4 regions of the Candidatus Thiodiazotropha sp. AKAK3 genome follow, and region 3 is predicted to be linked to each of the others. Evidence: predicted binding sites of a transcription regulator. Region 3 holds the regulator's gene; each other region holds the start of a gene.

Region 1 (7,789 bases), on a different contig from region 3:
ACAGCGGTTCAAACTTCCTTACCACTGCCAGGTAGATCAATACTCCGCCGACGCCCATCATGAGCACCTGCCCCCATTCGAGATTCGCTATGCCGGTTGACAGCCATAGCGGTTCTATACCTATTTCAACCATTTCAGGAGAGACTCAGTAGTGGGGTTCCAACCTGAACGGTTTCACCCTCTTTAACTAGGATCTGAGAGACAGTGCCCGCAGATGTGGCACGCACTTCCGTCTCCATCTTCATCGCTTCCAATACCATCACCACATCACCAGCAGCGATCTGCTGACCCACAGATACTTTTACGGTGTGGATGTTACCGGATAGGGGCGCGGTTATCTCAGCCCCTCCTGCTGCGGGGGCCGGAGCTGGCGCAGCCACAGGAGCAGATGATGCTGCCGGCGCAATATCGGTGACTGCACCTGCTGGTGATACCTTGACATTGTAGGTAACCCCATTGACCTCGACCTGATAGGCCTCTGGTCCGGAAGAGGGTGCTGCCGCAGGTGCTGTTGGCGCCACACTCTCGACGGCTTGCTCTGTCCCCGGCACAGGCTCAAAAGCATCTGGATTATCCCGGTTTTTGAGAAATTTCAAGCCAACCTGAGGAAAAAGAGCGTAGATGAGAACATCATCAACCACATCCTTGGCCACTTTGATACCATGTTCATCAGCCAGCCCCTGAAACTCTGCAGTCAGTTTATCCATTTCCGCATCAATTCGATCAGCTGGGCGACAGGTGATGGGGACTTCGCCATCTTTCAAGACTTTAGCCTGAAGCTCAGCATTTACAGGCGCAGGAGTTTCACCATACTCCCCTTTCAATACCCCTTCAGTCTCTTTAGCGATATTCTTGTAACGCTCCCCCATGAGCACATTGATTACCGCCTGGGTGCCAACTATCTGTGATGTCGGTGTCACCAGAGGGATATAGCCCAGGTCTTTGCGCACCTTGGGGATCTCTTCAAGAACCTCATCGAGTTTGTCTGTAGCACCCTGCTCCCTTAACTGGTTTTCCATGTTGGTTAACATGCCGCCAGGAACCTGAGCCACCAGAATACGTGAGTCGACCCCCCTTAGAGACCCTTCGAATTTTGCATATTTTTTTCTTACTTCTCGGAAATATGCAGCAATCTCTTCGAGTAGAATCAGATCCAAACCGGTATCACGGTTGCTCTCTTTCAATACCGCTACAACTGATTCAGTCGCTGAGTGACCATAGGTCATACTCATCGAGGAGATTGAGGTGTCCAGCATATCAAGACCAGCTTCGGTACATTTTATATTGGTAGCCGTACTCATACCGGTAGTGGCGTGACTGTGCATCGCAATCGGTATCGAGACATTCTCCTTCAGACGGGTAACCAGTTCATAGCCGATATAGGGATTCAACAGGCCGGCCATATCCTTGATACAGATGGAGTGGCACCCCATCTCCTCCAGCTTCTTACCCATATCCAGCCAGTAGTCCATGTTATGAACCGGACTGACGGTGTAAGACATGGTTCCCTGAGCATGTTTATCGACTTTCAGTGTTGCCTTTACCGCAGTTTCCAGGTTCCGCAGGTCGTTCATCGCATCAAAAATACGAAAAACGTCAACGCCATTGGTGGCCGCTCTTTCAACGAATTTATCGACCACGTCATCGGCATAATGGCGATAGCCTAGAATATTCTGCCCTCGAAACAACATCTGCATCGGAGTATTAGGCATCGCCGACTTAAGTATTCGGATACGCTCCCAAGGGTCTTCACCCAGGAAGCGTATACAGGCGTCAAAAGTCGCACCTCCCCAGGTTTCAAGTGACCAAAAGCCGACTTTATCCAGCTTTTCAGCAATCGGAAGCATATCGTCGATACGCATTCTGGTTGCAAATAGAGACTGATGTGCATCTCTCAGCACAACATCTGTAATTCCTAGTGGTTTCATTTCACTCATTAGCTAACCGCCGTTGTTGAAAAAACAGCCTGGTTTCAGGTGTTGATAAAATAGGTATATTGATACTCAATGATGAGTAGAACGATATTGGTTTACTGCAGCAGATATTACGGCAATCAGATCGCCACGAATACCCGTCTGTGCCTGGTTGCCTGCAGCCATTGCTTGAGCAGAATGCGGCTCAACTATTCCATGTCGTTCGCTCACCATCAGTGCAAGTTTTGACATCCCTTTCATTGCAAAAACCAGAACAAGAAGGAAAGTGAAAACTATCCCCATTCCAAGGATCATTAGATTGACGCCTGACAGTAACAAGTCTTCGATTGGCATATGATATTTTTACTCTTTGATAATTATTTTTGTCTTTCTACGTTGGGTTACGTCATGTTGTCAAGCAGCAAATACCTTAACAAATTTATATAACTAATTGTTTTTTATCAATTAGCACTGCATTTATTTAGAATATATATATTCAGTATTTATCCCATCAATCGATTTTATAGACCTTAATAAAAATTGAGACTTTTTTCCATAAAGCCCAACCCTGTCTGGTAAAATAGTAGAAATATTAGTTCACACAACCTAAAAGCAGTATGACACAGGCAACAGATCCATCACATCCGTCACTCATTCTAGCCTCAAGCTCACCCTATCGCAGGGAGCTTCTCAGTCGTCTGGGTATAGAATTCAGCACTTTTTCACCATCAATAGATGAGTCTCGACAATCTGATGAGCGTGCTGAAGATCTTGTAGTACGCCTGTCCAGGGAGAAAGCACTGGCGGTTGCACAATCCCACCCGGATGCTCTCATTATCGGCTCAGATCAAGTCGCTACCGTTGCCGGAAAGGTAGTAGGTAAACCGGGTGATCATAAAACAGCCGTTGAACAGCTTATGAGTGCTTCCGGCCAACGGGTCACTTTTTTCACAGGCCTCACACTCTACAACAGTAAATCCGGGAACACGCAAACCAGCTGCGTACCATTTTATGTTCAATTCCGTGAACTGACTCAGACTGAGGTAGAAAACTACCTTGATAAAGAAAAACCCTATAACTGTGCAGGCTCTTTCAAGTCAGAAGGCCTGGGAATCAGCCTCTTCGAGCGAATGGAGGGTGAAGATCCAAATGCTTTGATTGGATTACCATTGATCTGCCTTAACAATATGTTGCGGCAAGAAGGGGTTAATGTCCTGGGATAGATTCGAGCAGAACTGAATAGATAGATTTCACTCTGAAACAAGGTTGTTTCAAAAACTGGCATTGCCCACAAAACCCGTTTTCACAAACTGTGGAGCAATAGCCCAAGGCCTGTTAACACTGATCGAATCGGCCCTAGTGGGCCGCGTGGTAAGTTTGGTAACCCTCAGAGCCCCGCTAGTTGATCGCATCCTCAACTTGCTTGGTATCCGCATCCAGATCACCCCCATCTTCAGAATGGTTCAACCGCTCAAATGCCTTAATATCAGTCCGATCAACTGTTGCCAGATAATGATCCGTACCTTCATGTGACAAGATATTGGCTACTTGAACAATATCCACATAATCCACTGGAGCATCCACACCTGGATCACGACTTAAGTCTTCATGGTGCGCAGCTACATCGATGATATTCTGATCAAATTTCCAAAGCTTTAAAATAGTACCGCCAACGTGAGGGTGTAACTTACGCAAAACCTTATCAAGAAAATCAGGATTATCTATTAATTCTTTGAATTCACAGGCTTTTATTAAAAGTGGAATATGACCTATATCATGAACAAGGCCAGCCACCAACGCCACATCGGGATCTATACCCGGTTGCTCTTTCGCTAACATTGCAGCCTGAGCACCCACCTTGACTGAATGGTTCCAAAGCCTATCCATTCTCCTCTCAATCTCTTTGATTGGGGTTCGAAATACCTCCTTCATCGATACCGCATAGACCGCATTTTTAACCCTCTGGAATCCAATACGGGTGATTGCCGGCTTAATTGTCGCAATAGTATTCATGCCACGATAGAGGGGGCTATTGGCGTAACGTATGAGCCTGGCGGTAAGGGAAGCATCCCGAGAGATCACCTTCTCCAAATCTGATGCGGAGCTATCCACATCATTGATTATAATCAGTGCTTCCAGAGCTAATGCCGGCAGTGTGGGAAGATAGATATCATTGGCTAGAAGATCCTTTTTTACCGAATCGACAAAGGCTTTTGTTGTTGTAGATTCAAACCGCCTCTTTTCCCGTTCCTGATCGGTCTCAGTATTAACTGCCTCACCATCTGCAAGCGTAAAAACCGATTTACTCATGAGTTAACGACCAACCATGTGATTCAGAAGGTTTTTCAAATGAAGCCAGAGAATGGCTACACTGATTCATATTTAATTTTAATGTTCGCAAGCCAGGCCCTAGTCCAATCAACATTTCAAAACCATCAGATTCCATATTAACTATCTATCACCCACTTATTATATATCCAGCGCTTTCAACTGAACTGCACTCCGCTAATTGAGCAAGTAGGCTTTAATTGAGATATGTCTCTATCAGGCCATACTCCAACCCGCATTAACACAAGACAAGTAGCGGCAAGGTATGTGGATTTCTCCAGTTTCCCCTATTAATTCAAACTAGTTGAGTGATTAGTATGCGTCAAGGATCACATAAACTGGAAAAAGCTATTGAAAATCTCATGGCCAAGCGTTAAGGCAAAATCAGCTTTCTTCCGTGAATTAAATGTCTCAATTCAGAAGAGGCACTCTACTTGGTAGACCTGTTTTAAAAAAACTACAAAGCAAGAGATGTCTATTTTGTCCGGACAGTAAGACTTATCAGGCCCTAAATCGATGTTTACCTGTGTGCCGATTCAAACAATTAACCAGAATTCAATTAAACAGCAATTTTTTTAAATCTTTCACAAAAAACAGAAAGACATTTGACGATAATAGAGAGCAGATTATCACTGCAAAAGTACTTCGCTACCAGTTTCCAGACCCAGTCTGACAATACAATCATCTTATTCCAGTAAACCAAATAGGAAACCATACCCGGTCTATTAGTGATGTGTCTCTCATTTTTATCATGTAAAAACCGCCAAGTATCACATATTTTTCCTCGATAATACATGCATTTAGGAGATTTTTTGAATATATTCATCACCTTCTTTTCACTCAAGTTTTCATAAGATATGTCGACGTTATGAGTAAGCAAAGCATCGACCATGTCTAAACAACAAGACTCTGACGGAATGGCAGAACAAGCACTCAATCGCTTTATTCAGCATACCGGCGACAAGCCGGTTGTGCTTATAGCTGATGATTCACGGGTGGTCCGTGTATCTCTTCGTAATATATTGAAGGAGGAGTGCCATCTGATTGAAGTTGAAGATGGCGTCCAGGCGTGGCAACAACTTACTGATAACCCTTCGATCAACCTGGTCTTCAGTGACCTCTCTATGCCGAATCTTGATGGTCGAGGATTACTATCCAAAATAAGAAACTCTGACGCGAACCATATTGCTAACCTCCCCTTTATTGTTGTAACAGGAAACGAAGCATCTCCTGAGATCGCCGACGAACTTGAAAAGCTTGGCGCTACGGGGATGGTGAATAAGCCTTTTGATCCAAATCTGATTAAACAATTCGTTACCGAATTGGCTACCGAATCTTCTGAAGAGATTTCAACCGAATCACAGGCCACCGATCCACAGACAGATTTTTTGGAGGAGACTGCAGACAAAAGCCAATTCATGGAGGTTGCCAGCAGAGAACTCTCATTTGCAATCCGCAATAAGAACGAACTTGCACTGGCACTGGTACAAATAGACCAGTTCAGCAGCATTATCGAACACTACAGCGAAGCTGCAATCGAACATATTCTGCTTGCTGTGAAAGATATTATTCAACTACACATCCATCCGGACGACACTCTTGCCTACTTTGGTAGTGGTTGCTTCTCCATATTACGTCCAGCATCGAATGCTATAGGAACTCGGTATCTGGGAAGGAGAATACTGGATGACCTCGCAGCCAAACAGTTCTATCTAGGAGAGTCAGATCAAAGTGTAGGCGCGAGTATTGGGATTTCAGCGCCAGACATTAAACCAGGAATACGCTTGCAGGACCTATTGATTCTTGCTGAAGGGCGCCTCAAGGCAGCGCTTGAAAATGGTGGCGAAAAAGTAGTCGACAAAGGTAATGAAAACCTTACGCCTGTCTCCTCTCAGGAGAATTCAGAGCTATCCAATGTCATTTCAAACACGCAGACAAGCTCACCTCACTCTCTTACTAAAAACACAACAGAAATCAACCGCCTGGCTGCTGAGCAAGTTGCTGAAATCAAGGCAAAGTACAGCAGTCAATCTAAGGATGTTGAATCTCAAGCCTCCCAGATTGCCGATTACAAACAGACTCTGGAACTATTAACAGCGGAAAATAGAGCACTGATTGAAGACGTCAATCATTGGAAGAAGGAGTCATCAGAGGCAGAACAATTGCGCAGACAGCTTTTTGAAGTTGAAAGTCAATTTCAGCAACTAAAAGTCAAATTCACCGAAGTTCATACTGTGAATAGTGAACTTGCTCAGCGTAGCGAAACCATTGACCGGGAGAACCGGCGACTGATTGACGAGGAGGAAGAGAGAACCGCATCACTGAGACAATCCCATCAGATACTTGAAGGGGAAAATAACCGTCTGGAAGAGCAGATGCGAGAACTCAAGAACCGTGCAGAACGCGCTGAACTTGAAAGCCTGAAGTCAAATCAACTGGTAAGCAGTCTCAGAGATAATGGAAATCTGCTGCGCATGCAGCTGGATCAACTGCAACAACAAGTCAATGAGCTACAGGAGCAGCACTACGAGGACAAGGAGGCAAAGGTCGAAGCCAAAGAACCGGTGTCGACTCTGGTGGAGAAGAGTTCTGAGTTAAAATCCGATACAGAGCTTTTAGACGAACTCTACAAGCCGGAAATCGCCCTATCAGCAACCCCTGAAATAAAACCATCAGCGGAGAAAACGACCACTTCAGTCCATCTTTTTCCCGATAAAGATCAAATCAGCGCTAAACAGAAATCGTCGAACAAGATAAAGATCCCTCCATTCCGCGTTGAAGCAGAACCGCTGTTATTCAAGAACGGATTCAACCTCTCATCATTTACAATTGCCAGTATCATTCTTACAGCGCTGTTGTTAGTCGGAGGAATCTATCTTTATCTGGTCATGAGTGATGAGCCAACTCATGAAGTCGCAGCTGTGCAACAAGTGGACTCTGAAAACAACTCCAAGTCTGCCAGGGCTTCCTCATCATCTCCTCTCCCTGCAACATCAAACCCAGATAATGAGCAGGCCCAAAAAGGTCACCTCAAATCACCACCACAAATACCAACACAATCACAGCATAGTAATTCAAGGTCAGCAGATCGCTCATTACCGACTATTTCCGATGAGTTAAGGCTGGAAAAAGAGCTGACACTACGTCAAATGGCAGAGGAAGAGTTCAGTCGCAGTATAGATAGACCCTCTATCACAGAATCAACAACACCGCAGCAAACCTCCGCCCCCTATTTTGAACAGAGCGTGGAATCAGAATTTCAGGGCGACCTGGTAACTGAGCAGTTGTTCGAACAACCTCAAGACCTAGTGACTGAGAAGTTTATCGAACAGCCTGAATTAGAGACAAGCATCCCATCAATTGAGCCAGGCAATCTACCTGAGAATATCGAATAGTCCTCCACCAAGCCTACGTCTCCCAAGTCAAGAAACATCTACTCCTGTGTTACCGGATCAGTTTCAGCCATACTCCCCGCTCGCTGCTGGAATATACTTGCATGTAGTGGCCAACCCGACTCATCAATAACAAATACAGTCCATTTACCCTCT
Region 2 (7,789 bases), on a different contig from region 3:
AACGCCACTGAACTGTTTTGAATCGTCACCGTATGAGCGGAAGGATCCAACACCAGATCACCGTGGCGAAGCATCTCAGCCTCTTGCCCGCTGTGTCGACGGTGTAAAGCTCGGATTCGAGCACAGAGTTCATCGATATCGAAGGGTTTGACCACATAATCATCGGCACCACCATCCAGTGCCTGCACCCGATCCACAACTTCGGAGCGTGCAGTCAGAACCAGAACCGGGATCTGATTGCCTTCAGATCGCAAGCGAGCCAATACTTCAAGACCTGATAACCAGGGTATATTCAGATCAAGCAGCAACACATCATAGTGGCCGCTTTTAATCGACTGCATGGCTGACAGACCATCACGCACCCAATCGATACCCAACCCACGACGCTCCATAACGGTCTTAATACCGTCACCCAGCATCTCATCGTCTTCGACCAACAGTAGATTCATGTTCACCGACATACGTCCCCCGCGCAACAATATGTCACCGACCAAGTAGAGAGGCTATCTTTTTTGCTCATCAGCTATGAGCCTTTGCCTTTCTCCTAGTATCAATGATAGGACTATCGTCCATCCGGCCTAACGATAATGAAGGGCTTTCGACTCGACCCTGTCAGGCTTATAAGTTTGCTCCTGCCAAACCTATTAAGCCCGGTTCAAGCATAGCAACTCATTTGGACAATTATGCAATAATTGGGAATTATATACCAATTCTTAGATTATTTATTAATTTTCAGTGTGATTCAGAGCACATTTAAGAATATCATTCCTCTGAGCGCACCGATTCTGCTGCGCCGCAGCTACCATATCTCAACTCAAAATATCAGTGATTATCAATCAAACAAGCAGGAAGAATGCTACTGCGGCCGCAGTAACTAAACTGATAGTCGTGGGCAGGGTCACCAGCATAACACCACTCCCCAGCATCAAATAGGCGGTCTCCACCACCAGAATCCCCATCGCGATACCCAACGCCCGAGGCGTATGCATCCATTTGGTTACTCCGGCCAGAGAAATAAACGCCAATCCCAACAGGGCCGCTCCCATCATCCCGGCAAAAGCCTGGTTCACCGGCTCGGTGCTGAAAAAGCCGACGATCAAATAAGGATCGACAATCAGGATCACCCCCCACAGGGTCAACATAACAATCGCTAGAATCAGAGCCAGACGCTGCAATACCCGATTAGGCATAGCCTTCCCCTAGATTATCTTTTAATTATCATATGATTATAGAAAATTTCTCAATCGAATGACAGCGAAAGATAGCAATAATTGCGATGCAGTTCCATTAGTTCTCACAATGTTCTATACTCCAATCACGATAAACGGAACTTTTAGAGAACAGAATATGCTGACCGCCACACAACATAAAACTCTGGCCTTTATCCGCCGCTATCTGAAGCGGCGCGGATATGCCCCATCGCTGATTGAAATCGCTGAGGGGATTGGAATCACCTCCAAAGGCACCGCCCACCGTCATGTTCAAGCCCTGGCCGAAGCAGGACGCATCCGCCTGATTCCCGGCCGCAAACGCGGCATCGAAATGGTCGATGACGCGGAGCTGTCGAAGTTCAGCCTCCCCATGCTGGGCAGCATCGCTGCCGGTCGACCGATCGAAGCCATAGCCGGCCAGGAGCGCCTTGACCTGGCCGAATATCTGACCGGCCCAAACCGCTACGCCCTCCAGGTCAAGGGGGATTCCATGATCGACATCGGCATACTTGACGGTGACCTGGTCATTATCGAGCGCTGCGACACCGCAGATGACAATGCCATTGTCGTCGCGTTGATCGATGACCAGGAGGCCACCCTGAAACGCCTTAGACGCCTCAAAAGCGGTCGCATCAAGCTGATTGCCGAGAATCCCGATGTTCCTCCCATGATCTATGCCGCTGACAGGGTGAGAATTCAGGGGGTTCTGGTCTGTCAGCTCAGACAGTATCACTAACGTAATACGCCAATGCGGTTTGACGACACATGCCCTGACAGCTATTGGTCTCGGGCCATCATCCTAGTGGATATGAATGCCTTTTTCTGTAGCGTAGAGCAGATTGACCATCCCGAGCTACAAGGACTTCCTATCGGCATTACCAATGGCTCCCAGGGAACCTGTATCATCACCAGCTCCTATGAGGCTCGATCCTATGGCGTACGAACTGGTATGCGCCTGAAAGAGGCTCAACGAATCTGTCCGGAATTTCGCCAGGTCCCCTCTCACCCGGAGCGCTACGCCCAGGTATCCTCCCGTATCATGGAATCACTCGCGGACATCACGCCCGACCTGGAAGTCTTCTCTGTGGATGAGGCCTTTCTCGATATCACCCGCTGCCAACGCCTGCTCGGTACGCCACAACAGATTGCCCACAAGGTGAGAAAGGCGGTATCGGACGCCTCGGGGGGCATGCTCTGCTCGGTTGGCGTCAGTGGCGACAAAACCACCGCCAAATATGCTGCCAAACGAAACAAACCCAATGGGCTGACCATTATCCCCCCCGGCTTGGCCCGTTCCGAGCTGGCCAGAATCCCGGTTACCGAGTTGTGCGGCATCGCTCGTGGTATTGGTCGCTATCTGGCAGAACGGGGGGTATATAGCTGCGGTGATATGCAGCGCCTGCCAATCGGTGAGATCGGACGACGCTTCGGAAACCCCGGACGGCGCATCTGGCTAATGGCTCAGGGGCTCGATCCTGATCCGGTTCATACCGACGTTGCCGCCCCTAAATCCATAGGCCACGGCAAGGTCATGCCGCCCAACACCAAAGACAGGAAGATCATCGACACCTTCCTGCTGCACATGACCGAAAAAGTGGCATCCAGACTACGTCTACACCAGTTTCGCGCCACCCACTTCTATATCGGAGTTCGACTCGAAGCCGGTTTCCTCAGTCGCAAATATCGCTGCGACCCGCCCACTGACCACGCTCCTGACATTTTGGCCATGTGTGATGATCTGCTCGACAACCACTGGGCAGGAGAAGGCTGTTTTCAGGTACAGGTGACAGCACTCGATCCGAAACCAACTGGCTACCAGGCCGATTTTCTAAACCCTGGACAACAGCAGAGGGACCGGCTCAACCAGGCCATGGACAACATCAACCGACGCTACGGCGAATTTACCCTGGCCCCAACCCGTCTGCTCGGACGCTCCCAAATGCCCAATGTCATCGCTCCGGCCTGGAAGCCCTCCGGCCATCGGGAGACGATTCTGATGAATGGTTCAAAATCCTGAATGATGAATTTAAGCTGATTAAGATGTGTACTGCCATCTACTACGCTTCCAGCAATCAAGAGTTTCGCACAGAGTTTCCCGATCCCCGGGCCTGTCTGCCGGTGATCAAAAAACAGGGAGGCATTGCCCTGTTACCCTGGGGAAGAAGAAAACAGCAGACAGGCAAACTCCCCCTCGGCGGATGGGCGCGACTCGACGCCATCTATGGTGGACATTGGGATCGGTGGCGGCCTCTTCCAGTCAAGCTCGATATACGTCAGTTCATGGAGGTGGATTTTGAAGGAAACCGACGCTGGTTTGATGTCACATCAGGCAAGTGGATTCAGGGGCTGATCGCTCACTGCCATCATGAACGACGTGTCTATGTGGTCACCATTACACCAGAACTGGACGATTCCGAGTACGAGCGCTGGCCAAGAATACTCAGTGCCGGAAATCGGTCAAAATCACCTGTTGCAGCTGACTTTGGCACATACTAACCAGGCCATAGATATTATGGCGTCTCCTCTGCGAGTAGCTGTTTGATATAAGCCACCACTTCATCACTATCCCATTCAACAGGACCAATCGCTTTAAACCTCATTCGACCAGATGAATCTATAAGAAAACTACTCGGATAGACCTTGATACCCCAAGCATCAGCAACCGCCTTTTTTTGATCGAGCAAAACAGGAAAATTGAGTTCCAGCCTAGTTGCTATTCGCTCTACTCTAGCCCTCTTCTCTTTGACATTGACAGCAAGTACGACCAGCCTATCTGAAGAGATTGTCTCCACCAACCTGGTCATTGAAGGCATCTCTTCAATACAAGGTGGACACCAGCTTGCCCAGAAATTAACCAGAACCACTCTCCCATTTAAGCCACTCAGGCTATATTTTTGATTGTTGATATCAAATAACTCAATGCTATTAGCCTCTTTAGATGGCTTTATCTCTTCTAACCATCCCCCATTGGCAGAAGTTAAAAGCATGAACAGAAGTGAAGCAGTAATGAGTCGTTGATAGACAATTCGCATAAATATTTCTGAGTTTAAGTGCGTAACAGGGCCAGTTGGTCGTAGGGTCTGCGTCAAAATTCTTCTAGTGTAAAATCATTATTTCACCATGGAACAACTTATAGCATCCGACTTTGTTTTTTATATATTGTTCAATTTACACCCTCTATAGATCAAAATACACCCTATCAATAAACGAAGCACGACTCTCTCAGTTGCTATAGTTTCAAAAAAGAGTTGGGATGATTAACATTTTCACTTTGAAATTTAATATCACCATTCAATTAAATACTTTATTTCTTTTTTTGTTCTACAAAAGACTAATATTGTTTGTTGTATTTAAGTTTTTATATTATTCGCAGCAACTATTTCTTAAAGTTTTATATACAAGTGTCGATTAAACAGATGGAAATGGAATCTAAATCAAACAGCAAGGATTCACTGATCATTTCGATAACCGGTGCAAGCAAAAGCAGCATTAAGTAAAACACCTGCGTTTATGAACTCATCAGCGGTTCTGCCAAGGGAATACCACTCTGGATTCCATCAAAATAAGTAGCAGTAAATAATAGTGCCTATAGGCGGCTTGTAGGCAAATAACAGTATCACCTGAAATATAACAACAATCAGGGTGAATATAGGATATATGTAATATACCAAGGGGACTTGCTATGCTGTCGCTATCTCGTTTTTCTTCTATTCGTACAAAACTATGGCTTGGTTTCGGGCTGGTATTGTCCATCTTTTCAATTAGCTCAGTGATTACATTATTGAGTCTTAATGAAGTCAATCGCGATGTGGACAAAGTCATAACCACCAATCAGCCGACAATTTTATTGGCAAAAGATTTAACATTACATATTGAGCAGGCTACCGCATCACTTGGTTTCTATATGGTAACGAAAGAAAATTACCATTTGGAAGGCTATACAGAGGCACTTATAAGAACTAAAGAAGTACTTAGTCTATTAAATAACGCAACCCTACGTAATCCTGAAATTGATTATGATGAAGCACTGAATTTGGTAAAGGAAGAGATTGAGGCATTCGAAGAGACCGCAAACATTTTATTGCAGAAAACATCTTCTTTTGAGGAGAATTTTCCTGGTATCTCCTATGCCAACCAGTTTATCAATCCATTAAGCAGAAACTTCATGCAGCTTACGACACAGATGATTATGTCCGAAATGGATGAGGATTCTGAGGAAGGGCGTAAGCAACTTTTAGCTGATATTGCAGAATTGAGATTTACCTGGAGTCAGGTAATGAATGGTATCCGTGGATACCTGGCTTTCAGAAACAAGAATAATATAGAGGATATGAATCTGTACCTTGGGCAGGTGGAATCACTACTTAAGAAGCTTTCAGATCGTGAAGAGATACTTACACTTGAGCAGGTTGATGCACTCGATATTTTTATAGCAAATATCGTTATCTTTAATAAGCATTATACAAAATTACTAGAAATACATAGCAGTGATCAGTGGCGTAGTGATGCCGCACTGGTACGCAACGAATTAAATGTTGATCTACAGGCAATTCAAACCAATCTTGCAGATCTTGCTGGAGAGCTTCAGACATCAATAGATCACACTAGCGAGTCCTTAACTGAGAATACCCAATTCGTATTTGATTTAGTGATCATTCTGTTAATCATCGGCCTGATAGTTGGGTTTGCAATTAGTTGGTTTATTGCTAACTCTATATCCATACCTATTACAAAAGCAACAAATACCATGCAAAATATTGCAGATGGCGATGGTAACCTGATGAACACCCTTGACCAATCTGGTAATGATGAATTAGCGATGTTAGCAGCAAGCTTTAATGTATTTGTTGGTAAAATAAGAGACCTTATCAGGCAGACTGCTCACTCAACCGAATCTGTTATTAATGCAGTTGCTCAAACCAGTGAAAGCTCGAGCCAAATTATTAATGGTATACATAACCAAGAGAGACAAATAGAGCAAGTTACAACCGCAATGAACCAAATGACCTCCTGTATTAGTGATGTAGCTAAGAATGCAACTATTGCTGAAGAGGCGGCTAAAACTGCTAATGAAGAGACTCATAGTGGATGTTCTATTGTACGACAAACATCTGACGCCATCGAAGAACTTGCAAGTGAAGTAAAGAATGCAGAGCATTCTATTAAGAGAGTTGAGCAGGAAAGCTTGCATATTGGTAGCGTTCTTGATGTTATAAAAAGCATCGCTGAGCAGACCAACCTGCTAGCACTCAATGCAGCAATAGAAGCTGCACGAGCCGGGGAACAAGGCCGGGGTTTCGCAGTTGTAGCTGATGAAGTACGCAGTCTTGCTACAAGAACGCATGAATCTACCGGTGAAATACAAAGTATGATTCAGTCACTTCAAAATGGCACACAAGAAGCAGTTGCTGTTATGACCTCTGGTCGAGCAAAGGTAGAGGCCAACGTAAAACTTACCGGTGAAGCTTTAAATTCACTTAATACGATAAATAGAGCAGTAAACACTATTAATCAGATGAATACTCAAATTGCAACAGCTGTAGAGCAACAGTGTGCCGTTGCAGAGGAGATTAACAACAATATTTCTAATATTAACAATAGCAGCAAGCTAAATACTACGGAAGCCAATACTACTGCTGACACAGTCAACTCCCTGGGATCGTTTGCCTCAGCCCTGCAAATGGTTGTACAGCAATTTAAATTTTCTGGAGACAGCAGTTTAGATTTTAGTGCAGCTAAATCTGCACACATAGCCTGGAAAGCGAGACTACGTTCGTTTCTCGATGGCATGGAGTCCCTATCGAGAGATGAAGCAGTATCACATCATAATTGTGCATTCGGAAAATGGTATTATAGTGAAGGATTAAAGCAATATGGTGATAGCTCTGAAATGCAAGCTATTGAACAACCACATCACGACCTTCATGATCTAATCAAGGAGATTATTAGCTCCAAAGAAAATGGTGATAAAGAGAAAGCTGAATATCTATACACAAAAATTTCACCAATATCCAGCCAAATTGTTAATCTATTAGAACAGGTCGAAGAGTCGATATCCAGTAAGAGCTAGTTATAAATAGTTAGTTATCAAACATAGACTGCTTATCCATTTGTATGGTAGTTGATAATAGACTTCTATTATCAACTATTATTTTGGATTAGCTCTATTGTGACTTATCTATTTTTTAATAGAATGCAACCCCATTATAGTGACAATGAGCTTTTTTTCGTTAGTTACTCTTGTCGATTAAGATTTAACGGATATAGTAGAATTTTTGAAAGTAATTAGCAGATATTTAGTACATGGTCGAGTATCATTTTAAGTTCTCTAATTTATTTACGCCAAATCTGCACACCAATAGCCACAATTCCAAGAGCAATTCCTGAAGAGAGCACCATCCTCGCAAACCATTCTGGCCAGGCGGGTTGCGGTGTTATTAATGCAAAAAAACCAATAACAACTAACCAGAATGCCACCTTTCCTAATAGCGCGAATTTTAACAAGATAACCTCTTAACTTGCTCTATATTCTGATTCATTATTTTATATCTGTAATCAGTTAAACTATCAATTCTTTT
Region 3 (7,789 bases):
CTAAAGTGTTGATCTGTTCGAATATCATCTCTGAAAAATAGGCCGGTTCTTTTTCTTGCAGTGGATTTGCAGCAAAAAAATCTGCTGCCGAATCCTTGGCGCAATCACTATTCAGAAGTCAAACCCCTGGCGTTGTGATGCTGCAGTTTGCCTGGAGTTGTCAATCCGTCTAATCACTAACTTATTGTAAACAAACAGTTAATAGATTCCTGTATATCCATTTTATTGATTGGAATGGTTGTTGCATAACTAGAGGTGGAGCCATATGGCAGGGATAAACAGGTGGGTAAAACTGGATTAACACTCAGTGCCCCGGATTCAACTGACCAGATTATTAAATAGGCAGTTTAACAGGTGCAAGCTCTTATCAGGGTGATCGCCGGAGATTGCGGATTATGAAAATAAGACGTTTTTTCGCTTCTGACATGCGACAGGCCTTGCGCCAGGTTAAAGAGGCATTGGGATCGGATGCGGTTATTCTCTCGAATAAGGGAGTAGAGGGAGGCATCGAGCTGGTAGCAGCGGTAGATTATGATGAGTCTGCCTTCAGCACTACCCAGCCGACCTCCATAGAATCAAACGAACCAGAGATTAAGGGTAAAAAGGCAACTACCCACTCTGTTGCTGCTTCAGCTTATAAAGACGTTGAGGGGGGTGTAAAAAATATCTCCCCTAAGCGCAATGAGAGGCATCAGACCTTTGATACAGGCGAGGGTAGGGATAAACCTAAAGTGGAATGGAGCCAGGATCCAGTGTTGCGCGAGATGCGGCAGGAGATGCAGGCACTGCGCCGGATGATGGAAAATGAGTTATCCGAACTGACTTGGCGCGATATGGGCCATCGTCGTCCTCAAACACAAGAATTGATGCGGCAACTCATGGGACTTGGTTTAGATGCCGCCCATTGCCGTGAATTGGCCTATCGGGCAGAGGATGCTGAGACCCCTGAACTGGCCTGGAGACAGGCTTTGAATCATCTCGGTCGGGAATTTCTGGTTGAGCATGACGATCTGCTTAATGCCGGAGGTATTCTGGCTCTGGTCGGCCCAACCGGCGTTGGAAAGACAACAACCATCGCCAAACTGGCGGCAAAGTTTTGTTTGCGCCATGGTAATCGCCATCTGGCACTGATTTCAGCGGACAGCTATCGCATTGGTGCTCAGGAACAGTTACAGAACTATGGTCAAATTCTGGATGTGCCTGTTCGCAGCGTCACTTCCCCTGAGGAGTTGAGTAGTGCTCTGCATGCATTTGCAGAAAAACGCCTGGTATTGATCGACACAGCAGGAATGGGTCAACGGGATCTGAAATTGACAGAGCGTCTAGCGCTCTTGAATCAGGGTAATCATCCGGTGAAGGCCTTACTGACACTCTCAGCGACTACACAGCGTAGCGCTCTGACTCACGCGATTCGTTCATTTGGTGCTATCTCACCTGTGGCTGCAATCCTGACAAAAATGGATGAAGCCGCCTCCCTCGGTGGTGTGTTTTCTGCGTTACTGGAAGCAAGGCTTCCCCTGGCGTTTACCACTGATGGCCAGCGGGTACCTGAAGATATTCATGTTGCCCGATCCGAAGTACTAATAAGGCAGGCTGTTGAAATGACGCAACAGACAGAACATCAACCCGATGAGGAGTATCTGGCTATGGCCTTCGGAGGAATGAGCGAACATGCAAATGTCTGAACATATCGAAGACCAGGCAACCGGACTACGTAGGATGGTTAACCCAGAACCTGTTAGAGTAATTGCTGTTACTGGCGGCAAGGGGGGCGTGGGTAAAACCAATATTTCCGCCAACCTGGGGATTGCCCTCTCCGAAATGGGACGGCGGGTGATGCTGTTGGATGCGGATATGGGGTTGGCTAATCTGGACGTGGTACTTGGATTACATGCTAAACTAAACCTCTCCCATGTGATGCGGGGTGAAGCTTCCCTTGAGGATATCATTGTCACCGGGCCAAAGGGTTTGCGGGTTGTACCGGGCGCCTCTGGTATTCAGCACATGGCGGAGATGTCACCAGCAGAAAATGCAGGATTGATTCATGCATTTAGTGAGCTGGCCAATGATGTGGACATATTGCTGATCGATACTGCAGCAGGTATTTCTGATTTGGTAATCAGCTTTAGCAGGGCGGCTCAGGAGCAGATTGTGGTTGTCTGTGACGAGCCAGCATCAATTACAGATGCCTATGCCATAATTAAACTATTAAATCGAGAGCATGGTATCAGTCGTTTTCGTATACTGGCCAATATGGTCAAAACTGTTCAGGAAGGACGCGATCTGTACAACAAGATGTGTCGGGTTACTGATCAGTATCTGGATGTTATGCTCAGCTACATGGGCAGTATTCCGTATGATGAGCAGCTCAGGAAAGCGGTGAAGAGTCAAAAACCGGTGGTTGAGGCCTTTCCGAGATCGAGAGTAGCGCAGGCGTTCAAGAATTTAGCCAAGAAGGCCGATAACTGGCCTGTACCAACTGGAGTCAGTGGTGATCTGCAGTTTTTTGTCGAACGCCTGATCCAATTTTCAAGCCAATATGGGGAGTAATGACGGTGAACGGTTTAGCGACATACACCGCCGTGCAAAAGCAGCAGAGCTACAATGACTTGGTTAACCAGCATGCAGGGCTGGTCAAAAGGATCGCCTATCATTTGATGAACCGATTGCCACCTAATGTGCAATCGGATGATCTGATCCAGGCAGGTATGCTGGGTTTGCTGGAAGCAAGCAAAAACTATGATCCCACTCAGGGTGCCAGTTTTGAGACCTATGCGGGTATCCGCATCAGGGGTGCCATGCTGGATGAGATCAGGCGTAGTGATTGGACACCACGTTCTGTGCATCGTAAGGCACGCATGGTGGCCGAGGCGATGCGAGAAATCGAAAACACCGAGGGTCGAGATGCTCGGGATATCGAGGTGGCGCAGGCGCTTGAGATGAGCCTGGAGGATTATCATCAGATCCTGCAGGACTCAACCGGATGCCGGATATTCAGTCTGGATGAATTGACAGCAGTCAGTGATGGCTTTCCGGCTTCCCGTGAAGGCCCGATGGACAGCCCCTTTGAGGGTTTGCAGAAGGATGCCTTCAAGAAGGCGCTGGCTGAGGCTATAGCCAGTTTACCTGAACGGGAGCGATTGGTGATCGCTATGTATTATGACGATGAAATGAATCTTCGGGAGATCGGGCATGTGTTGGGTGTCAGTGAATCTCGGGTCTGCCAGATACACAGTCAGGCAACCTTGCGATTGCGCTCTAGACTGACAGAATGGCTCTCACTAGTGCACGAAGAAGAGTAGTAATTGGTTGGCCTGTAGATGCCGTGATTGGAGATGACCGGTAAAAATACAGGAGGGAGTAAGCATTGGACAAAAATATGAAGATCCTCATTGTGGATGATTTCTCCACAATGCGGCGAATTATCAAAAACTTGCTGAGAGACTTGGGTTTCAACAATACCCAGGAGGCAGACGATGGCTTGACTGCATTGCCCATGTTGCAGAGCGGGAATTTCGATTTTCTCGTCTCAGACTGGAATATGCCTGGCATGACGGGTATCGATCTACTGAAGGCTGTGCGAGCAGATGAGAAATTGGCTAGCCTGCCAGTTCTTCTAGTGACAGCTGAGTCTAAACGCGAGCAGATTATTGAGGCAGCCCAGGCAGGCGTCAACGGTTATGTTGTAAAGCCCTTTACCGCAACCACCCTGGAAGAGAAGATCGGTAAGATCTTTGAACGCGTGGGTTAACCTTTTTTCTCCGGGAGTTTCTCACTATGGGGCAACAACAGGATAACCAGCTGCGTTTAGATACAGCCAAAGCGTTGGTCAGCAGTTTGGAATCAGGCGATGAAGAGGAGTCTGAAAGGCTGATCGCAGCACTGACCACTCCTACAAATAATGATCAACTGTTTCTTGAAGTCGGTCGTTTGACACGCGAGCTGCATGATGCGATCAATGGGTTTCTACTCGATGCGCGCATCAACGATATGACCAGTTTTGAAATACCTGATGCCAAAGAACGGCTCAGTTATGTCATTACAATGACTGAGCAATCTGCGGATCGTACCCTGACAGCGGTTGAAAAGAGTATGCCGTTGGTTGAAGGCATTGAATCCCAATCCGCTGAATTATTGGAGCAGTGGGAGCGATTGCGTTCTCGTATGCTGAATAAGGATGACTTTAAGGATCTGAGTCTTTCTTTGTCTGAATATCTCGCCAAATCTAAAGAAGATGCCGCCAGTCTGCATAAAAACCTCTCTGACGTGCTAATGGCTCAGGACTTTCAGGATCTCACCGGCCAGATTATCCGTAAGGTGATCACACTGGTTCACGATGTTGAAGAGAAATTGGTAATGTTGGTCCGCATTACGGGCGATAAGTTTGACGAAGGGAGCGAAAAGAAGAGTAACGAAGAGTTGGCCGGTCCGGCGATTCCAGGTCTCGATCAAGGGGATCAAGTGACCAGTCAGGATGACGTGGATGATCTGCTCTCCAGCCTTGGATTTTAGTTATTCAGGTTTAGACCGATATATCAGTCAATAAGAATGGCAATATTCGGTAGTGTTACCGGGAGTGTTAGATGAGCATCGATGTCAACGACGAAATCCTTCAGGATTTTTTGGTCGAGGCAGGAGAAATTCTTGAGCTGCTTAGTGAGCAGTTGGTCGACCTTGAGCAGCAACCTGACGATTTTGATCTGCTCAACGCCGTTTTTCGTGGTTTCCATACCATCAAGGGTGGCGCAGGCTTTCTCACCATTGATCCATTGGTTGAGGTTTGTCACCGCGCAGAAGACGTATTTAATATCCTGCGCCAAGGTCAGCGCAGTGTAGGGCCGGATTTAATGGATTCGGTGCTTGAAGTGCTGGATGTCGTGAATGCGATGTTCAATGATGTGCGCCAGGGGGTCATGCCCGATCATGCCGAACCCAGTCTCATTCAACGCCTGAATACATTTGCTGTGCCCGAAGGTGAGGAAGAGGTTGAGGAGGAAGCTGTCGAGGCGGTTGAAGAGCCGGCGCAGGCTGATTCCGAGGCAGAGACGGAAGATCTGAGTGAAAACGAATTCGAAGAGCTTCTTGATGCCATCCAGGAACCAGCTGAGACTACTGCCGCAAGTGACAATATCTCTGAGGATGAATTTGAATCGCTATTGGATGATCTCCACGGTAAGGGGAAGTTTACCGGTAAACCTAAAGCAGATGAAAAGAGTCAGAAAGCTGATTCGGATGATATTTCAGAAGATGAGTTCGAGAATATCCTTGATCAGATCCATGGCAAGGGCAAATTCGATCCCAATAAAGTAGCAGACAGTGAGCCAGAGAAGAAAAAAGCGGCAGGAAATGCCAGCGATGATATCTCTGAGGATGAGTTTGAGAATATTCTCGACCAGATTCACGGCTCGGGTAAATTCGATCCGAAAAAGGTAAAGCAGGAGGCCCCTGCAGCACCAAAGGCAAAACCTGCAGCGAAAAAGAAAGCTGTGGCGAAAAAGAAAGTTGCAGCGGCTAAAAAAGCACCTGCTCCAAAAGAGGCTCCCAAGCCTGCTGCCAAGTCCGAGCCCAAAGCTGCTGCAGAAAAGAAAGCGAAAGCTTCCGCAAAACCTGCTGCAAAAGGGGCTAAGCCTCCACAGGCAAACAAACCACCGGCAGAGACATCTGTTCGGGTGGATACCCAACGCCTCGACGATATTATGAATATGGTCGGTGAGCTTGTTCTGGTTCGTAATCGCCTGGCGACGTTGAAAGCGACTTTGAATGATGAACAAGTATCGAACGCAGTGGGTAATCTCGATGTGGTGACCTCGGATCTGCAACTGGCAGTGATGAAAACCCGCATGCAGCCGATCAAAAAAGTTTTCGGTCGTTTTCCCCGTGTTGTGCGGGATCTGGCTCGTAGCCTTAAAAAAGAGATCGACCTGGAGATGCAGGGTGAAGATACCGATCTGGATAAGAACCTGGTCGAGGCGTTAGCCGATCCCCTGGTGCATCTGGTGAGAAATTCAGTCGACCATGGTATCGAACAGCCGGAAGAACGTGAGCAAAAAGGAAAGCCCAGACGGGGTACCGTGGTACTGTCCGCTGCACAGGAAGGCGACCATATTCTGCTCTCTATTGCCGATGATGGTAAGGGGATGGATCCTGACGTATTACGTGAGAAGGCTGTTGAAAAGGGCATGATGGATGCTGATGCAGCTGCCAGGTTGGATGATAGGGAGTGTTTTAACCTGATTTTTGCACCCGGTTTTTCCACCAAGACTGAGATTTCCGATGTTTCGGGGCGCGGTGTTGGAATGGATGTAGTAAAGACACGTATTGCCCAGATGAACGGTTCAGTTGAGATCGACTCGGAATGGGGACAAGGCAGTATCATTATCATCAAACTGCCATTGACCCTGGCAATATTGCCGACCCTGATGGTGTTGCTGAACGATCAACCTTTCGCCCTACCTTTAGCCAGTGTTGTGGAGATCTTTAATCTCGATCTCAAGCGTACCCATGTTGTTGATGGGCAACTGACCATCATGGTAAGAGAGCGTGCGCTACCGTTGTTCTATCTACGAAACTGGCTGAGACCCAAAAACCCACTGACCACTGAAGAGAAGGGCAATGGGCATGTGGTAATTGTGAATGTAGGTAATTTGCAGGTTGGTTTGGTAGTCGATCATTTGATCGGGCAAGAGGAGGTTGTGATCAAGCCTTTAGGGGCTTTACTGCAAGGTCTTGAAGGTATGGCTGGCGCCACTATCACAGGTGATGGAAAAATCGCATTGATCATGGATGTACCTGGTTTGATGCGAAAAAATGTTAAGAAATTTTAATTAATCGGTTTTTGACGGGGTGTTGCATAACGCTGAGAAAGCTTGGGTTGCTGCCCGTCTCTAAGACTAAAGTGGTTTTTAAGAGGGAATATGGGCGCCAAAGTGCGAGTACTGATTGTCGATGACTCCGCCTTTTTCCGTAATCGTGTGGCGGCGGCACTGCAAACCGCTAGTGACATAGAGATTGTTGGCTTCGCCGCGAATGGTGCAGAGGCAATCAGGCAGAATAGATCCTTAAAACCTGATGTGGTAACGATGGATGTCGAGATGCCTGTGATCGATGGGATTACAGCAGTTCGTAAAATCATGGCTGAGATGCCAACTCGAATCCTGATGTTTTCTGCTGTAACCACCGAAGGTGCCAGGGAGACGCTTGATGCATTGGATGCCGGGGCAATGGATTTTCTGCCGAAGGAGATGGCTAGTCCGGTTTCAGGTGCGGAAGAGACTGCGAAGGAGCTACTCGAACGGGTGCGGAATTTAGGTAAATCCTCTTTGTCCAGATCTCGTTCCAGTGTCAAAGATTATCTCAGTCAATCTTCCCGTGTATCTCCAATCAAGCAGGCTGCTCCTTCATTCACGAGTAACCCTGAAATGGTGGCAATTGGTGCATCGACAGGTGGACCGGTTGCACTTCGTCAGATATTAAGTGCGTTGCCAAGAAATTTTCCACTGCCTGTAGTTGCAGCTGTACATATGCCGGGCAGTTTTACCACAGCTTATGCGGAACGACTTGATGTTGCCTGTTCAATAAAGGTCAAAGAGGCAGTGGATCGTGACAGACTGGTTCCAGGGGAGGGGTTGATCGCACCCGGTGGAAAGCAGTTGCGCGTTGTGAGAGGTGCTGGGGGCTACCAGATCCGGATTTCCGAAGCCCTGCCTGGGGAGATCTACCATCCAAGTGTCGATGTTTTTCTTTCATCGGTTGCGGAAAGTTATCGGGGTAATGCACTGGGACTAATATT
Region 4 (7,789 bases), on a different contig from region 3:
GGCAAGCTCGAAGCGCAAGGCCTGCAAAATGTAACACTGCTGACAGGTGACGCCCTGGCAGAGCCCGTGGAGGGAGGCCCCTTTGACGCGATAGCTGTTACCGGCTCACTGCCTACCAGCAAGCAGGTTGAAATATTTCGTCAACAGCTGGCTATCGGGGGACGGATGTTTGTTGTTATCGGTGTCCCACCCGTGATGCAGTGCATCCTAATCACAAGACATGAAGAGAAGATATTCCAGGAAGAGAGCATTTTTGAAACCGAAGTAGCAGCTTTAGAGAATGCTCCCGCTCCGGTGGAGTTTGAGTTCTAACCCCTCCTCTAGGGTCTGTTAACACTAATCAAATAGGCCCTAGCTGCCTTTGATTGGAACCAAGCAGCAGGGTGGGAAATATAATTATTATGACGAGTAGAGGGATATCATGAGCATAAATAAGAGCACATTACCACTGACACATGCAGCAACCAGTCAACTATTGATTGTCAACACCCAGGAGAGACTGACCAAGGCAATGCCTGATCAGGATCTGGCACTGATGATCCCCAGCATCGTCCAGCTGAGCAAAGCCGCCAGTATGCTGGACATTCCCATCATCCTCTCGGAACACTATGGGCAGGGATTGGGAAATACACTTTCTGAAATCACCGAGCACCTTCCCCCACACACCAAGGCTAAAGATAAGCTGACCTTCTCCTGCTGTACCGCCCCCGGATTCGAAGAGGAGCTGGCTGAAAACGGTGCGCGGAAACAGATTGTGATGGTGGGCCTGGAGGCCCACATCTGTATCTTACAAACTGCGGCCGGTCTACAACAGTGGGGATACCAGGTCTTCGTCGCGGAAGATGGCATCGCATCCCGTAAGGCCGTCCACCGTGAAAACGCCATCATGCGCATGCGTCGCGGCGGTATCAACATCACCAATATGGAATCTGTCATATTTGAATGGATGGGCGATGCAACCCACCCCAAATTCAAAGAGATTTCTCAGTTAATCAGATGAGGCGCAAATGATTGATTCGGGATCGGGTATGGCTAGTGTACACCGATCCCTGAATCAGTCGTTAACTGCTAACAACTTTCGACGCCCACAATCCAGCCACCCCTCGATGCATAACCTGTATGTTTGGTAAACCTGGGTAATTCACTCTGAATTATCCCTCACAACTCTGCATTTCTGCACCACCGCTAAAGTTAACAATTATTCATATTTATTATGAAAAAGAGACTCAAGTTATCCAATTAAACATCGCTATATTCATCATACACAGCGATTTCTGACTTCGAATTAACCTCTCCTACTCAGGGATATTGAGGAAAAAGACTAACTATTAGCCATTCGGAGAGCGCTTTCCGAATGTCAGGTCAGTTTAACACTCAATTTCTGGTGATCTCGATGTCAATTCTAAATAACCTACCCATCAAACTACGACTCTATATTCTTGTGGGCATTTTGCTCTTCGTTTCGCTATTTGTGGGACTATTGGGACTCAGGGGTATGCAGCAGGCTGACCATGCAATCGATGAGCTATACCACACCGATATGGAACATATGCATCTGTTGTCGACAATTCTTGAAAAACTAGAAGACAGTCGCGCACAACTTCTGCTGTCACTCCAGCATGACCCCAGCTCACCCTTTGCGGCCATGCATAACCACCCACCATCCATGCACATCCAGAAAGTCGATAAAAATGTAGAATCGGTCGACGAACACTGGGCGGAATTTATCGCTTCTCACCTGACAAGTGAGGAAAAACAACTGGCCGATGAGTTCAATAGAGAACTAAAGCGCTATGAGAGTGAAGGACTGAAAGCCACCACTAAGTTACTTGAAGGGGGGGAATACCATAAAGCCAATGAAGTGTTATTGAAGGTCATCAATCCATCCCTGCATAAAATCAATGTGACAACCAAAAAACTACTGGACTCGGTTGAGCATCAAGCTGAACTCGCTTTCACTGAGACGGATCAGTCTTACCACAGCATGATAACCCTGATCACTACCAGCCTGGTATTGGGTGCATTGATCAGTATGACACTGGCCTACATCACCATCAGCGGCATCTCCAGAGGCGTCAGTGTGGTTGAGAAGACCGCGAAACAGCTCGCGGATGGAGAGTTGAACGCCCGGATAGACTACAGCAGCAAAGACGAGATCGGACACATCGCTGTCTCATTCAACCAAATGGCAGAGAAATTCCATGATGCCATGAACCAGGTCAAGGACTCAGTGGTGCAACTGGCCTCGGCGGCAGAAGAGACCTCCTCAGTCACAAATCAGACCACTGAAGGCATCAACAAGCAGCTGACCGAAACCAGTCAGGTTGCAACGGCGATCAATCAGATGAGTGCCACCGTACACGAGGTGGCGCATAATGCGGTCGATGCAGCAACTGCAGCAAAAGAGGCAGACAGCACCTTTGTCGAGGGCAGAGAGGTCATCGATCAAGTCATCGAAGGCATTGGCGACCTGGCGAAAGAGGTGGAACAAGCGGCAACAGTAATTCAGGAACTTGAGCATGAAAGCCGCAATATCGGAAGTGTCCTGGATGTCATCAAAAGCATTGCCGAGCAGACCAACCTGCTGGCTCTCAACGCTGCAATAGAGGCTGCACGAGCCGGAGAGCAGGGTCGTGGATTTGCTGTTGTGGCTGATGAGGTTAGAACCCTGGCCGGACGCACCCAGGACTCGACTCAAGAGATCGAGGAGATGATCAGTAAACTCCAGCATGGCGCTGACAATGCAGTAAAGGTTATGTCAAATGGCAAGGAGATGACTCAAACCGGTGTTGAACAGGCGGCATCAGCTGGAGAGGCTTTGCAGAAAATCAACACTGCAGTGACTCGCATCTCTGAAATGAATACCCAGATAGCCAGTGCTGCTGAAGAGCAGAGTTCGGTTACCGAGGAGATTAACCGCAGCATTCTCAGTATCAACTCTGTGACTGAACAATCTGCATCAGGTGCTCAACAGACCGCTCTGGCCAGCGATGAACTGGCCAGGTTGGCAGATCAACTCAAGACTCTGGTCGACCGTTTCAAGGTATAGACTGAACCGATGCTCTGATCGAATCCATTCGATCAGAGCATCCCCTCATCAGTGTCTCGGGCAGGCGCTACCATGTCGCCCTGCTTATGCCCGCCTCACAGCAGATCCCCATAACTGTTCATGCCATCAACAGCCCTGTTGATCCTTACCTCTGATCTTCTACCACTCAAAAAGCAGATTTATCCATATAAATTTAGCGGTATTAGGCACAAAGTGTCGACATATTTCAATTCATTGGCTATATATTAGAGACCTTGAGGCAGTTATTACCAAATTATGTCGACATATAATCGACAAACAGACACCAGAGGAACCCGTCACATGTCCAAATATGCTGAGATCTATAAACACTCCTTGGATGACCCACAAGCCTTCTGGGGTGATGTTGCCCAGGGACTGCATTGGGATAAGCCTTGGGACAAGGTTCTGGATGAGAGCGCCCAACCCTCACCCCGCTGGTTTGTCGGCGGTCAGCTCAATACCTGCTTCAATGCCCTGGATCGACATATCGATGCGGGCAATGGCGATCGGCTGGCATTGATCTACGACAGCCCTGTTACCAATCAGAAGCAAACCTTCACCTACTACGAACTACGCGAGCGTGTAGCCAGACTGGCTGGGGCACTAACTGCCCGGGGCGTAGAAAAAGGTGACCGGGTTATCGTCTATATGCCGATGATTCCTGAAGCCGCCATCGCAATGCTCGCCTGCGCCCGGATCGGTGCAATACACTCAGTGGTGTTTGGTGGATTTGCAGCCAAAGAGCTGGCCACAAGAATCGACGACTCGAAACCAAAAATGGTGCTTTCTGCCTCCTGCGGCATCGAACCCAGTCGCGTGGTGGCCTACAAGCCTCTACTGGATGAAGCGATCGAGCTTTCTCAACATAAACCGGATGCCTGCATCATCAAGCAGAGACCTCAACTGACCGCAGAACTGCAAGATGGGCGGGATTCTGATTGGGATCAAGCATTAGCCCAGGCAGAGCCGGCGGATTGCGTCCCGGTTGCGGCAACCGATCCACTCTATATCCTCTACACCTCCGGTACCACGGGCCAACCCAAAGGGGTGGTCAGAGACAACGGAGGACATGCCGCTGCGCTGCTCTGGTCTATGAAAAACATCTACAACATCGACCCAGGGGATGTCTATTGGGCTGCTTCAGATGTCGGATGGGTGGTTGGCCACAGCTATATTGTCTATGCGCCTCTACTAGCGGGTTGCACCACTGTAATCTATGAGGGAAAACCGGTCGGAACCCCCGATCCAGGCGCATTCTGGCGGGTGATCAGTGAATACAAGGTGAAAGTCCTGTTTACTGCGCCCACCGCTTTTCGCGCCATAAAAAAGGAAGACCCTCAGGGCGCCTACATGTCCAAGTACGATCTCAGCTGTATGGATACACTCTATCTTGCAGGTGAACGTTGTGATCCGGATACCCTGCACTGGGCAGAGACCATGCTGGAAAAACCTGTCATCGATCACTGGTGGCAGACCGAAACCGGCTGGGCCATTGCAGCCAATCCCATGGGGATTGAGCCACTACCGGTAAAAGCTGGCTCGCCGACCGTCGCAATGGTTGGCTATGATGTGCGAATTCTTGATGAACAGGGTCAAGAGAAGCCTGATGGCGAGATGGGCGACATTGTTATCAAGCAGCCCCTTCCCCCCGCCTGCCTGCCAACGCTATGGAACAATGAACAGCGTTTCGTGGATGCCTATCTGCGGGCACACTCCGGCTACTATCTGACTGGCGATGCTGGTTATAAAGATGAAGATGGCTATCTCTGGATCATGAGCCGAACCGACGATGTCATCAATGTTGCCGGTCATCGTCTCTCCACCGGTCAGATGGAGGAGGTATTGGCCAGCCATAGTGATGTGGCGGAGTGTGCTGTAATCGGTGTTGCCGACCAGCTAAAGGGTCAGCTACCCCTCGGTCTTGTGGTTTTGAAAACCGGTGTGGATCGCCCTGTGGATGAGCTGTGCAGCGAACTGGTGAAACTGGTACGCAATCAGATTGGGCCTGTAGCAGCCTTCAAACATATCTCAATCGTCAATCGTCTTCCAAAAACCCGATCCGGAAAGATCCTGCGCGGCACTATGGTCAAGATTGCGGATGGGAATGAGTGGAAAATGCCAGCGACCATTGATGACCCGGCAATCCTCGATGAAATCTCCTCATCTCTTCAGCAGATGGGTTATGGCAAATAGCCTTATTTGGGAGTGAGAGCCTGAAAATTCTCATGCTCAATTATCACTCCACAGACTTTTTTAAACAAAATGTGTCGACACATTTAAAAATATAGTCTATATATTAGGCATTATTTAGATATATAAGCTAATTATGTCGACACTTTGAGCAATCATATGCAAAACCAATCGACTACAAACGGTGCTGATACGATCAATATCACCCTCACAGATCGCCTTTTCGATGCCCTGCAGAGAGCTATCGTCGAGGGGGAGATACCCCAGGGCAGCAAGATCAGTGAGCCTGAACTGGCCCGCCAGCACGGCGTCAGTCGAGGCTCCCTGAGAGAGGCCATCGCCAGACTGGAGGCCCGAAAGCTGGTCGAGCGCAAGCCTAACCTGGGCGCACGGGTTGTCACCCTCTCGTATGAGCAGCTGATCGAAATATTCCAACTTCGAGAGGCATTGGAGGGCATGGCAGCCCGCCTGGCAGCACAAAATATGACAGAGATGGAGATCGAGGAGTTGCAAACCCTGCTGCAGCAGCATGGTGAACAGATAGCCGAACAGCGTGGCCAGGCCTACTTCCAGAAACAGGGGGATCTCGACTTCCACTACCGCATTGTTCAAGGCAGTAAAAACAATCAGCTGATCGCCCTGTTATGCAACGACCTCTACCACCTGCTACGCATGTACCGATATCAGTTCGGCATGCGCAGCAAACGCTCCCAACAGGCCTATGAGGAGCATCACTACCTGATCAATGCCATCACCGCCCGGGATGCTGAGATGGCTGAGCTGTTGATGCGACAGCATATCCGCTCTTCCCGCAGGAATGTGGAGGCAGTCTTTCTGGAACAGTTATGAGTAATGAGTGGGTAATGGTGCGGCAGGGCCGCACCGTGCCAGGAGAAGGTATGAATTTTTATTTGCTTTTTATCCCCTCACCCTGGCCCTCTCCCTGGGGGAGAGGGAAATCTTAAATCGGCAACATCTGGAAAAGTTATGAGTGATGAGTGGGTAATGGTGCGGCAGGGCCGCACCCTACGGACAAATACCAAATGTAGGGTGCGGCCTGCCGCACCGTGCCAGGAGAAGGTATGAATTTTTATTTGCTTTTTATCCCCTCACCCTGGCCCTCTCCTTGGGGAGAGGGAAATCTTGAATCGGCTGAATCGCCACATTTGAGATTGGGGAAATAGCAAATAAGACCACTTGCGCCCAATTTTATTAAGTAGATCCCCTTTCCCACAGGGAGAGGGCCGGGGTGAGGGGATCGAATGAACAGTGAGCATAGCGAACACTAAAAACGCTCAAAACCATTTTTATCAATTTGAGGATATGAAATGACCCAACACCAGAACCCTGGCGCCCAATTCAGGGCCGCCATTGAACAGGAGAAACCTCTGCAGTGCGTGGGTGCGATCAATGCCTACCACGCCCGCCTCGCTGAGGCCTCAGGGTATCGCTCTCTCTACATCTCAGGTGGTGGTGTCGCCGCCGGTTCCTGCGGCATTCCTGATCTCGGCATTACCACTTTGGAAGATGTCCTCACCGATCTGCGTCGTATAACCGAAGTCACTGAGTTGCCGGTTTTAGTCGACATTGATACCGGCTGGGGAGGAGCGTTCAATATCGCCCGGACCATCCGAGACATGAACAAGTTTGGTGCTGCCGCAGTCCATCTGGAGGATCAGGTGCAGCAGAAGCGTTGTGGGCATCGTCCCAACAAGGCCATTGTTTCCCAGACTGAAATGGTCGACCGTATCAAGGCTGCAGTGGATGCCAAACTGGACGACGACTTCGTAGTCATGGCGCGCACCGATGCGCTTGCTGTTGAGGGCATGCAGTCCGCTATCGACCGGGCCTGCGCCTGTGTCGAAGCCGGGGCCGATATGATCTTCCCCGAGGCTATGACCGAACTCTCTCAATATCGCGAATTTGTCGATGCGGTAAAGGTACCGGTATTGGCTAACATCACTGAATTTGGCTCCACACCACTCTTCACAGTTGAGGAGCTTGCTGGAGCAGGTGTCAGTATCGCGCTCTATCCCTTGAGTGCTTTTCGGGCGGCTAACGCCGCTGCGCTTAATGTCTATCAGACCCTTCGTAAAGAGGGTACTCAGAAGAACGTTGTAGACACCATGCAGAGTCGGGCTGATCTCTACGATTATCTCGGTTATCACGATTTCGAACAGAAGTTAGATCAACTTTTCGTATCAGAGGAGAACGCCTAATGAGCGAGCCCAATCAAATACTCCCCAAGGCCAAGAAGTCTGTCGCACTCTCCGGCACTGCAGCAGGCAACACCGCCATCTGTACTGTTGGACGTACCGGAAATGACCTGCACTATCGTGGTTACGACATTCTCGACTTCGCCGAAAAGGCAGAGTTCGAAGAGATCGCCTATCTATTGATTCACGGTACCCTGCCAACCCCATCAGAACTGGCTGCCTACAAGGCCAAACTAAAGTCGATGCGAGGCCTGCCCCAGGCATTGAAGCAGGCACTGGAGGCAATTCCCGCTTCTGCACATCCGATGGATGT

What was found. The regulator FliA, encoded in region 3, starts transcription of late flagellar genes. The targets are predictions, from matches to a motif close to GCTAAAGTTNNNNNNNNNNCNGCCGATA.
Region 1: the regulator FliA is predicted to act here: its motif matches at 5,080-5,107, upstream of AC4IE7_RS07660 (GGDEF domain-containing response regulator).
Region 2: the regulator FliA is predicted to act here: its motif matches at 4,594-4,621, upstream of AC4IE7_RS19705 (methyl-accepting chemotaxis protein).
Region 4: the regulator FliA is predicted to act here: its motif matches at 1,225-1,252, upstream of AC4IE7_RS02360 (HAMP domain-containing methyl-accepting chemotaxis protein).

Annotation. Positions count from the first base shown of each region.
Region 1 covers NZ_JBSYOQ010000041.1:12,374-20,162, forward strand. Annotated here, with positions in the region: gene AC4IE7_RS07635 (sodium ion-translocating decarboxylase subunit beta) at 1-133, opposite strand, end outside; gene oadA (sodium-extruding oxaloacetate decarboxylase subunit alpha) at 135-1,937, opposite strand; gene AC4IE7_RS07645 (OadG family protein) at 2,004-2,267, opposite strand; gene AC4IE7_RS07650 (Maf family protein) at 2,531-3,136, shown strand; gene AC4IE7_RS07655 (HDOD domain-containing protein) at 3,312-4,223, opposite strand; gene AC4IE7_RS07660 (GGDEF domain-containing response regulator) at 5,132-7,636, shown strand; gene AC4IE7_RS07665 (DUF2914 domain-containing protein) at 7,675-7,789, opposite strand, start outside.
Region 2 covers NZ_JBSYOQ010000071.1:251,918-259,706, reverse strand. Annotated here, with positions in the region: gene AC4IE7_RS19735 (response regulator) at 1-449, opposite strand, end outside; gene AC4IE7_RS19730 (hypothetical protein) at 837-1,190, opposite strand; gene lexA (transcriptional repressor LexA) at 1,300-1,947, shown strand; gene AC4IE7_RS19720 (DNA polymerase Y family protein) at 1,960-3,228, shown strand; gene AC4IE7_RS19715 (hypothetical protein) at 3,252-3,707, shown strand; gene AC4IE7_RS19710 (TlpA family protein disulfide reductase) at 3,722-4,243, opposite strand; gene AC4IE7_RS19705 (methyl-accepting chemotaxis protein) at 4,894-7,281, shown strand; gene AC4IE7_RS19700 (hypothetical protein) at 7,545-7,715, opposite strand.
Region 3 covers NZ_JBSYOQ010000025.1:1,527-9,315, forward strand. Annotated here, with positions in the region: gene flhF (flagellar biosynthesis GTPase FlhF) at 396-1,685, shown strand; gene AC4IE7_RS04445 (MinD/ParA family ATP-binding protein) at 1,672-2,550, shown strand; gene AC4IE7_RS04450 (RNA polymerase sigma factor FliA) at 2,556-3,302, shown strand; gene cheY (chemotaxis response regulator CheY) at 3,380-3,751, shown strand; gene AC4IE7_RS04460 (protein phosphatase CheZ) at 3,778-4,512, shown strand; gene AC4IE7_RS04465 (chemotaxis protein CheA) at 4,584-6,824, shown strand; gene AC4IE7_RS04470 (protein-glutamate methylesterase/protein-glutamine glutaminase) at 6,915-7,789, shown strand, end outside.
Region 4 covers NZ_JBSYOQ010000018.1:60,529-68,317, forward strand. Annotated here, with positions in the region: gene AC4IE7_RS02350 (protein-L-isoaspartate O-methyltransferase family protein) at 1-312, shown strand, start outside; gene AC4IE7_RS02355 (isochorismatase family protein) at 422-1,000, shown strand; gene AC4IE7_RS02360 (HAMP domain-containing methyl-accepting chemotaxis protein) at 1,394-3,049, shown strand; gene AC4IE7_RS02365 (propionyl-CoA synthetase) at 3,326-5,263, shown strand; gene AC4IE7_RS02370 (GntR family transcriptional regulator) at 5,420-6,109, shown strand; gene prpB (methylisocitrate lyase) at 6,589-7,479, shown strand; gene prpC (bifunctional 2-methylcitrate synthase/citrate synthase) at 7,479-7,789, shown strand, end outside.